Regions from separate parts of the Leuconostoc fallax genome, predicted to be linked through region 1. Evidence: riboswitches for the same ligand, from Rfam matches in the RefSeq annotation. Region 1 holds a riboswitch; the other holds the start of a gene.

Evidence for each region. A riboswitch is a leader RNA that binds a small molecule or an ion and turns the genes downstream of it on or off. The one in region 1 is predicted to bind lysine.
Region 2: linked by a shared signal. The riboswitch ahead of C5L23_RS01230 (amino acid permease) and the one ahead of alr (alanine racemase) in region 1 are both predicted to bind lysine.

What each region holds. Positions count from the first base shown of each region.
Region 1 is NZ_PUFI01000009.1:91,603-96,474, forward strand. Features, by position in the region: gene trhA (PAQR family membrane homeostasis protein TrhA) at 1-431, shown strand, start outside; gene C5L23_RS03280 (VOC family protein) at 457-786, opposite strand; gene C5L23_RS03285 (ABC-F family ATP-binding cassette domain-containing protein) at 881-2,434, shown strand; lysine riboswitch at 2,502-2,670, shown strand; gene alr (alanine racemase) at 2,742-3,854, shown strand; gene C5L23_RS03295 (aspartate-semialdehyde dehydrogenase) at 3,876-4,872, shown strand, end outside.
Region 2 is NZ_PUFI01000005.1:122,886-127,757, forward strand. Features, by position in the region: gene C5L23_RS01215 (MscL family protein) at 150-635, shown strand; gene C5L23_RS01220 (GNAT family N-acetyltransferase) at 636-1,169, shown strand; gene C5L23_RS01225 (MFS transporter) at 1,412-2,590, shown strand; lysine riboswitch at 2,632-2,801, shown strand; gene C5L23_RS01230 (amino acid permease) at 2,915-4,354, shown strand; gene C5L23_RS01235 (hypothetical protein) at 4,464-4,872, shown strand, end outside.

The DNA.
Region 1 (4,872 bases):
TGATTTTTACAAAAGCTGCAAAAGTATTTCAATTTTTTGATCATGCTGGAATTTATCTTGTCATCTTAGGCACCTATACCCCCTATACATGGTTACTGCTGGGGAATTGGATTGGATGGAGTATTTGGGGTGCCATTCTAGCATTAACTATTGCTGGCCTGACTTATGATTTATTTTTTGTTGGGCGGTGGCCATGGGTATCGGTAACAATTTATCTTGTCATGGGTTGGCTGATTATTTTAGCTATGCCAGTATTGTGGGGGATTTTATCGCATACAGCTTTCTGGTTATTATTAGCTGGTGGTATTGTTTACTCTCTTGGCACGATTTTCTATTTGGTTCCCAAAATTCCAATGGGTCATGTTTATTGGCATGTTTTTGTCCTTGTGGGTGCGGGGTTAATGTACTTTAGTATATTTATTTCCTTATAAAAAGGAGCAGTTAATCTGCTCCTTTTTATTGATTGGCTTCAATTGTGATTAAATTATGTTCTGAATCGTAGATTTGAAAGGCGATTTTGTGGTTGAAACGTGTATCGCTATGCACGATTTGAATAAAGTTATTACGCAAGTGCGCTTTGAGAACATCTTGATGATCGCGGACAAGTAATTCAATATCAGCAGTGGGTTCTCCAACAACAAATTGAATATCTTGGCCATCAATTGTTAAATGGCGTTGTGATTCATGTCCGGACTGCGGTAAATCAAAGACATCTCGCCAAAAGCGATAGGCGCGATCAATATTACGAGCTGGAATTGTTTTGAGATTTAATTTACGTGGTTTCATAATATATTTATTGTAGCATGAAGCCATGTCATGTTATCTGAAATTTCATGAAAAACATTACGGTATCAGCTGGAAAATAGGGTACAATGGGAACATGGCATTATTAGAAGTAAGTGGCCTATCAATGGCCTACGCAGAAAAAACATTATATGAAGACGCTGAATTTACCCTTAATCTCAATGAACATATGGGCATTGTTGGGCAAAATGGCGCTGGTAAATCAACACTTATCAAGATCTTGACAGGCCAAGAATTACCTTTATCAGGTAAAATAACATGGCAAAAAGGCTTGAAAATTGGTTATTTAGATCAATATGCTGAAATTCCAGAAGAAATGCAACTCGTTGACTTTTTACACACTGCTTATCAAGATTTGTACGATAAGCAAGCACGTATGAATGAGTTATATGCAACTTATGGTAACACTTTTGACGATAAGCTTTTAGAACGCGCAGCACGAATGCAGGAAGAATTGGATGCAGCAGATTTCTACGAACTTGATACGCAAATAGAACGTGTTATTACGGGATTGGGATTAGAAGCCATTGGTCGTGACCGTGTCTTGGCAGAGATGTCTGGTGGGCAGCGTGCTAAAGTTATTTTGGCAAAGTTACTCTTGGAAAACGATGATGTGATCATTTTAGATGAACCAACCAACTATTTAGATGTTTCTCATATTGAATGGTTACAGGATTTCTTGCAATCATTTGAAGGTGCAGCAATGATTATTTCGCACGATTTCGATTTTCTAGACAAGGTCACTAACGCAATTATTGACGTTGCCTTTGGTAAAATCAATAAATATCGTGGTAGTTTTCAAAAGGCGATGCGCCAAAAGGCAGAACGTACGGAACAACAGTTGCGTTCTTATGAAAAACAGCAAGCTGAAATCGATAAAGCCCAAAAGTTTATCGCGAAGAACAAAGCGAGAGCAAGTACTTCAAAGCAAGCGCGTTCGCGTGAAAAGATGTTGGCGCGAATGGATAAAATTGATCCACCATCTGAAAATTTGAAGGCTTCATTTAATTTTCCTTATGTGGAAAGTCAGTCTGCCAATGCTTTGACAGTAACTGATCTATCGGTTGGATACGTCACACCAGTTCTTGAACCCGTAACGTTTAGTATTACAACGCATCAAAAAATTGCCTTTAAAGGTTTTAATGGTGCGGGTAAATCAACGTTGATCAAGTCAATTTTGGGTGTTATTCCTAGTCTTGGTGGTGAAGCACAATTTTCACCATCAGCTAAGATTAATTACTTTGATCAAGATTTGGAATGGGATAATGATCAAAAGACACCACTACAAGAAATGCAAGATCGCTTTCCGACGATGGAGCCTAAGGCGTTGCGTACGCGTTTAGCTGCTGCTGGTATTAACGCAGAAAATGCGATGAAGCCGATGCAACAACTATCCGGTGGTGAGCAGACCAAGGTTAAGCTTGCCATTATGGAAATGGTTCCCAGCAACTTCATGATTTTGGATGAGCCAACGAATCATTTGGATGAACAAACTAAACAAGCTTTGAAACAAGCTTTGCGCAAATTCCCAGGTAATCTGATCGTTGTCAGTCACGAATCATCATTTACGGCAGGATTAGTTGATAAAGAATTAAACGTTGCTGCATTAAGTTATAAGCAAGAAGATTAAGAAAATTCATATATTTTGGTCATCGTGTTTGACATCTAAATCTAATTAAAATATAATAAAAACAGATTAAAATCATAGAGGTTGCTACTGACATGAGTATCCTGTGGAATGTTTACAGACATGGTGAAACAGGGATAAAGGGGATGTAGCCGAAACACCGATACTGTAGGATCGAGTTGTTGGGCTGTTAGTGAATAACTAGCAGACTGTCGCGTTAGCGGGGTGCTATGACAGTTCGATGATGATGTAGAATCCATAACTGCCAAGAGCCGTTATGGTTTTTTTATAAAAATTTTGAGGAGTAATAATGGTTGAAGCAATCACACGCCCGACACGCATCGAAATTTCTAAAAGTGCTATCCAGCACAATATTGAAGTTGTCAAACAAACAGCGGGCGCTACAAAGTTATTTTTAGCGGTGAAATCAAATGGTTATGGCTTAGGATTAGTACCAGTTAGCCAAGCAGCTGTTGCTGGCGGGGCTTATGGCTTAGCCGTAGCCTTGATGGATGAAGCCTTGGCATTACGCGATGCCAGAATTACTGCGCCAATTATAATTCTAGGCATTTCGCCAGCAGAACAAGCTGAGCTTATGGCGGTTCAAAATATTATCACAACAGTTGTCTCACTTGATTGGTTAAAATCCGCAGCGCAGAATTTGAGTGGTGAACAACGTTTAGCGGTATCAATTGGGGTCGACACGGGTATGGGGCGCATTGGTTTTCGAGATCGTGATGCGCTTGCTGAGACGATAGATTATTTGCAGCAACATCAAGATAAATTCGAATATACTGGTTTGTTTACACATTTTTCAGAATCCGATTCTAGTGAAGTTGCGTATTTTCATAAGCAATTAGAACGTTGGCATGCCTTAACGGACGGATTACCAGCCCCTAAATTTTATCATGTGGCTAATTCCGGTGCGGCAATGTATCATGCTGACGAAGTACCACATGATGTTGTGCGCGTTGGTACGGTCGTTTATGGCATGGAACCATCACGTGGCGAACTCAATGATGGCAAGGATTTACAACCTGTGATGACATTGCGTAGCGAAATTAATTTTATGAAGCAATTACCAGCAGGAGAGGGTATCAGTTATTCTCATAAATATACAACCACCGATGATGAGTGGATTGGCACTGTACCCATTGGTTACGGCGATGGTTGGTTACGAAAGATGATGGGATTTAATGTCATTGTCGATGGCCAGTATGTGCCGATTGTTGGACAAGTCGCGATGGATCAACTCATGATTCGTTTACCAAGAGAATATCCACTCGGGACGACAGTAACGTTTATTGGCCGTGATGGTGCATTAGAAAATACGCTTGAAGACGTGGCGACGCATGCTGATTTAGCACCTTGGGAAATTGTGACCGGCTTCCAAGAACGTTTACATCGTATATTAGTAGATTAAAGATAATAGAGGAGAAAAATCATGGCAGAAGTAGGATACAATGTAGCGATTTTGGGTGCAACCGGTGCTGTAGGCACACGATTAATCCAACAATTAGAACAATCCAATGTACCGGTAAAATCAATTAAATTGTTAGCCTCAACGCGCTCGGCTGGGAAAACTTTACAGTTTAAGCAAAAAGATATTGTCGTAGAAGCAACAACACCAGAGAGTTTTGATGGTATTGATCTGGTTTTGGCTTCAGGTGGTGGATCGGTGTCGAAAAAATTTGCACCGGAAGCTGTGAAGCGCGGTGCTGTGGTGGTTGATAACTCTAGTTTTTGGCGGATGAATGATCAGGTACCATTGGTGGTTCCTGAGGTAAATGAGGATGCTTTGTATCAACATCATGGTATTATTGCTAATCCAAATTGTTCAACAATTCAAATGGTGGTTGCTTTGGCACCAATCAAGCAACAATTTGGCTTGAAGCGCGTGATTGTTTCTACTTATCAGGCCGCTTCTGGTGCGGGTCAAACTGCTTGGCAGGAGTTAATGACGCAATCGCAAGCTTATATTAACGGCGAAGAAATGACGGCTGATATTTTGCCTGTCAAAGGGGATAAGCAACATTATCCATTAGCATTTAATCTATTACCACAGATTGATGTATTCGAAGATTATGGCTACACGCATGAAGAGTGGAAAATGATTCATGAAACCAAGAAGATTATGTTTGGTGATAAAAATACCAAGGCAATTAAAGTGACGGCCACGGCTGTACGTGTCCCTGTTCCAATTGGACACGGTGAAACAGTCTACTTTGAAACAGAGAGTGGGACGCAAGCCACGGCCGCTGGAATACAAAAGGCTTTGGCAACAGCAGATGGTGTTGTTTTGCAAGATGATCCGGCACACCAAGTTTATCCACAACCGATTAATGCGGAAGGTAAGCGCGAAACCTTTGTGGGACGCGTACGACCAGATGTTGAAAATGATGATAGCTTCCATATGTGGGTTGTATCAGACAATCTATTAA
Region 2 (4,872 bases), on a different contig from region 1:
TAGGTACAATGACAGGTGTCATGAAATAGATGAGAAAATGATTAAAATAAGCGGGGGAATTGACTTGATTGATATACTTAATTTTTATATTATGGGATAATAATATATTTTGATTATCAGCATTTATCATGCAAATTATGAGGATGACAATGAAATACAAAACAGAACTTGGTGCAACAATTAAAGATGTTAATCGACAGACAAACAAGGTTTTCAGTAAATCTTTTTATAAAATGCAAGAATTTAAAAAATTTTTGTTGAGCGGTAGCCTACTTGGAACAGCAATTGGTGTTGTTATTGGTGCAAGTTTTTCTGGCTTTGTTAAGGCGTTCGTTTCATTGATATTTGGTATTTTTTCTTTTTTGACGACCGCCATTTTTGGTAAACAGCATGAGATGAAGTGGCATATTATTCCCCTTGAAGAATTTTTACAATCACTAGGTTCGTTACTTTTAATTGCTGGTGCAGTATTTTTCTTTCTACAACTTGTTAATAATATTTTGGCAAAAGATAAGACCGAACGATTTGGATATGATGCACGTTTAGAGGAAATATCACAACTGCATCAAGAGCAAAAAGAAACAAATGCATTATTGAAACAACTTATTGAACAAAATCAAACAAAAGGTGACTGAATGATGGTGCAGTATTTAAGAAAAAGTACATTAACAGATCTACCAGAGATGCTTGCTATTTATGCAGCAGCAAAACAATATTTGCATCAGCAGCAGATTGACCAGTGGCAAGATGGATATCCAGATGAAGAAAGTATTAAGGCCGATATTATACAACAGCGTAGCTACGTACTGATTTGTGACACACGTATTGCAGCGGTAGGTGTTTTAGCAACACAAGGGGATCCGACTTATGCAGCAATTGATGGACAGTGGTGTTCTAGTTCCCATCAAGCTTATGTTGCAGTACATCGAACGGCGGTATCTGAGCAGTTTCGCGGTCAACATTTAGCGCAAATACTGATGAGTTCATTAATGACGATAGCGTATCATGATGGTTTTAAGGATATTAGAATTGATACACATCCTGACAATTTGGGGATGCAACATGTCATTCAAAAAAGTGGTTTTGACTATCGTGGTATTGTATGGCTCAATGGTGATTCAGGAAATAGCCGTAACAAAAGATGGGCTTATCAAATTGTATTACCATAGATATGTCATTTTCAGTTGACGGCAGGTTCTTTTTTGTATAGACTTACTAAATAATAGCTTGAGAACTAAATAGATGGATCAACATGAACTATCAACCTTTTACTGACATTAAGGGCCTAAGAAATAGCTGATAATAGCTATCTCTTCGGCTTTTTAAATTGCTCATGAGGATGAGGTAATGTGATAAGAAAGGACAATGAAGCGGACAATATTGTTTAGTGGATTTTAATATGAGGTGAAGTATGAAGACGAAGCAGTGGGCAATTGGTATTTTAATATTAAGTAATTTTTTGATTTGTCTGGGGATCAGTATGGTCATTCCAGTCATTCCGTATATCAAAAATTTATTACATTTAACAGCAACGGATATGGGAATTATGAATGCTTTGTATGCCTTTGCTCAATTTTTGGCTTCACCACTAGTTGGCCGTATTTCTGATCGTATTGGGCGTAAGCAGATTATTATATTTGGCTTGTTACTATATGCAATATCAGAGGTGATTTTTGCTCTGGGAAATACGTTGGCAATGCTAAACATCTCAAGAATTGTCGGGGGTATCTCAGCAGCTATGGTCATCCCAACATCAATGGCCTTGGCTTCTGATTTAACAACGATGAAGCAACGCGCTAAAGTGATTGGTTGGTTATCAGCCGCCTTTAGTGGTGGCTTGATTTTAGGTCCTGGTATTGGTGGCGTACTGGCACGCATTGATTATAAATTACCTTTCTGGGGCGCAGCAGTTTTAGGGTTGATCAGTGCCATCGTAGCATTGACGGCATTATCTAATGCACCAATTTCTGAAGATGAAGCACAAGCACAGAATCAAGGTCCCCAATTAGGTAGTTGGGCGGTTATGAAGTCATTTCCGACATCGCTGCTTTTATTATTCTTCATGATTTTAGTGTCATCCTTTGGATTAGCTGGTTTTGAAGGCGTATATAGTATTTATGTCAATAGTGTGCATCATTTTGACTTAGATGATATTGCGATTGTGTTAGTTTTAAATGGTATTATTTCGTTGATTGCCCAAGTTGTGTTCTTTGAACCGTTGGTGAATCGTTTTAAAGAAAGCCGAATTATTCAGTTTTGTTTCTTTTTCGGTTTTATAGGCGTTGTCTTAATTGTTTTTGTTCATGCGAAGTGGTCCGTTATCGTGGCTACACTAATTGTCTTTACTGCATTTGACTTGTTACGGCCAGCAATTACAACCTTGATTACTAAGATGGCGGGTCGCCAACAAGGTCTGGTGAGTGGTATTAACATGTCATTAACGAGTGTTGGTAATGTTGTGGGGCCGATTATGTCGGGGATGCTACTAGATGTTAATCAGCATTATGCTTACCTTGTGGTCGCTGTTATTTTGCTCATTTCGTTCTTTATTGCGTTTTCCATTCGTGACAGACGCATATTTGCGCACTAATTTCACTTTGCTTTTGATGTTGTGACATGATAAAATGCTATTGATATCAAAGAGGTTGCGACTGACAACAGTAATATTATTGAGTGAACCAATCACGCAGAAGTAATATGAAAGGGGAAGTTGCCGAAAGTATGAATTGGTAGTTCATATTTGGGCTAATCGTTAATAGCGGTTGGACTGTCACAAGTGATTGTGGTGCGCTTTGCTAAAAACGTGAACAACGATTTTGGTAGCCTCTTGATGAATGCAAGAGGTTTTTTTATTGCCCTTTTTGACAAAACTTAAATAAAACGTATGCATCGATCATACGTCATAGGAGTAACAATGAGTGAAAATAAAATGAAACGTGGACTGAAAACACGTCACGTTTCCATGATTGCATTAGGCGGTTCAATTGGAACAGGATTGTTTGTTGCCTCAGGTGCAACTGTAGCCCAGGCTGGCCCAATGGGTGCAATGGTAGCCTACATTGCGATGGGCGTCATGGTTTATTTCTTGACAACAAGTTTAGGTGAAATGGCGACTTATTCACCAACATCTGGTAGTTTTTCTGATTATGCCGGCCGTTATGTTGATCCAGCATTGGGGTTTGCAATGGGCTGGAACTATTGGTTTAACTGGGCGATTACCTTAGCTGTTGATATCGTAGCTGTAGGATTGGTGGCTAATTTTTGGTTCCCTGATATACCGAGCTGGATTTTTTCATCTACCGCTCTGGGTCTAATTTTTCTTATTAATCTATTCTCAGTTGGTGCTTTTGGTGAGACAGAATTTTGGCTTTCCATGATTAAAGTGATTACAATTATTGCTTTCTTGTTAATGGGTGTTGCGACAATATTTGGTGTGATTCATTCAAATATCGATGTAATGAAAAATTTGAGTGTTGGACAACACGGGTTCGTTGGTGGTTGGCAGGCAGTTTTGTCGGTCTTCATACTAGCTGGTTTCAGTTTCCAAGGTACTGAATTAATTGGTATTACTGCTGGTGAAGCACAAGATCCCAATAAAAGTATTCCCAAAGCCATTAATCAAGTTTTTTGGCGGATTTTACTATTTTACATCTTTGCGATCTTTGTGATCAGCGCCTTGGTCTATTATCAAGATCCACGTCTATTAAGTGCTTCAACAGAAAACATTGCAGTATCACCATTTACAATTGTCTTTAAGAATGCAGGTATTGCCTTTGCCGCCAGTTTAATGAATGCAGTGATTTTAACATCAATTATTTCGAGTGCAAATTCTGGTTCATATGCCTCAACACGTATGTTATACGCAATGGCGTTGAAGGGTGAAGCACCTAAGATTTTCGCTAAAATTTCAAGTCGTGGTGTGCCGGTCCCAGCACTTATTATGACAACATCTATTGGATTATTAGCTTTTGTGGCTAATGCTAAAGGTGGCGCCGTAGCTTATACTTGGTTAGTGAGTGCAAGTGGATTAACCGGTTTTATTGCTTGGGTTGGTATTGCAATTTCACATTATCGCTTCCGACGTGCTTATATGAAGCAGGGTAAGCGCCTAGAAGATTTACGATATAAGGCAAAATGGTTCCCCTTTGGCCCATTACTTGCTTTGATTATTTCAATCGGTGTGATTGTTGGTCAAGATCCGCATAGTTTTACGACGCTTAACCTTGAAAAGATTGGCTTAACTTATCTGAGTGTGCCATTGTTTATTATTTTGTATGTCACATATAAGATTCGGCATCGTACCAGATTAATTAAATTAGAAGATGTTGATTTAACACCACAAGGACATGACTAAAGTAAAAAGCATAACAGCGCAATGCTGCTATGCTTTTTTTTATTGACCTTTTGTATTTGTAAACGTTAAACTGTAAATAGATTAAATGAAGATTAAATGGAAGAGGCATATGGCTAACAAGCAAGAATGGATTGAATATTTTGAATTAATGCATCATCGCCAACCAACAGCGGATGAAATTTTGGCAGCAATTGAAGCGGGTGATATCAGCCTTAGTCATTCAAAAGTGGCTAATAGTGCGACAACACAACGTGAGCTTTCTCAGGATGTGAATCATGCTTATTCAACAGCTAAACAGCATGCAGGTAATTATTTTGTATGGCTAAAGGATCGTATGATGATGCCGTCCAAGCATGCAATGCTAGACGAGCAGTTCTCGGCTACCTTTTTATGGATCACATATGCATTGGCAAGCTTAGTTGCTGCGTTAACTGTTTGGAATTTTTGCCGTCGTATTGTCAATGCGGCTGCAGCAACAGTTGGCTCCTTTACTGGTACCAGCGATAGTTTGGTTCATG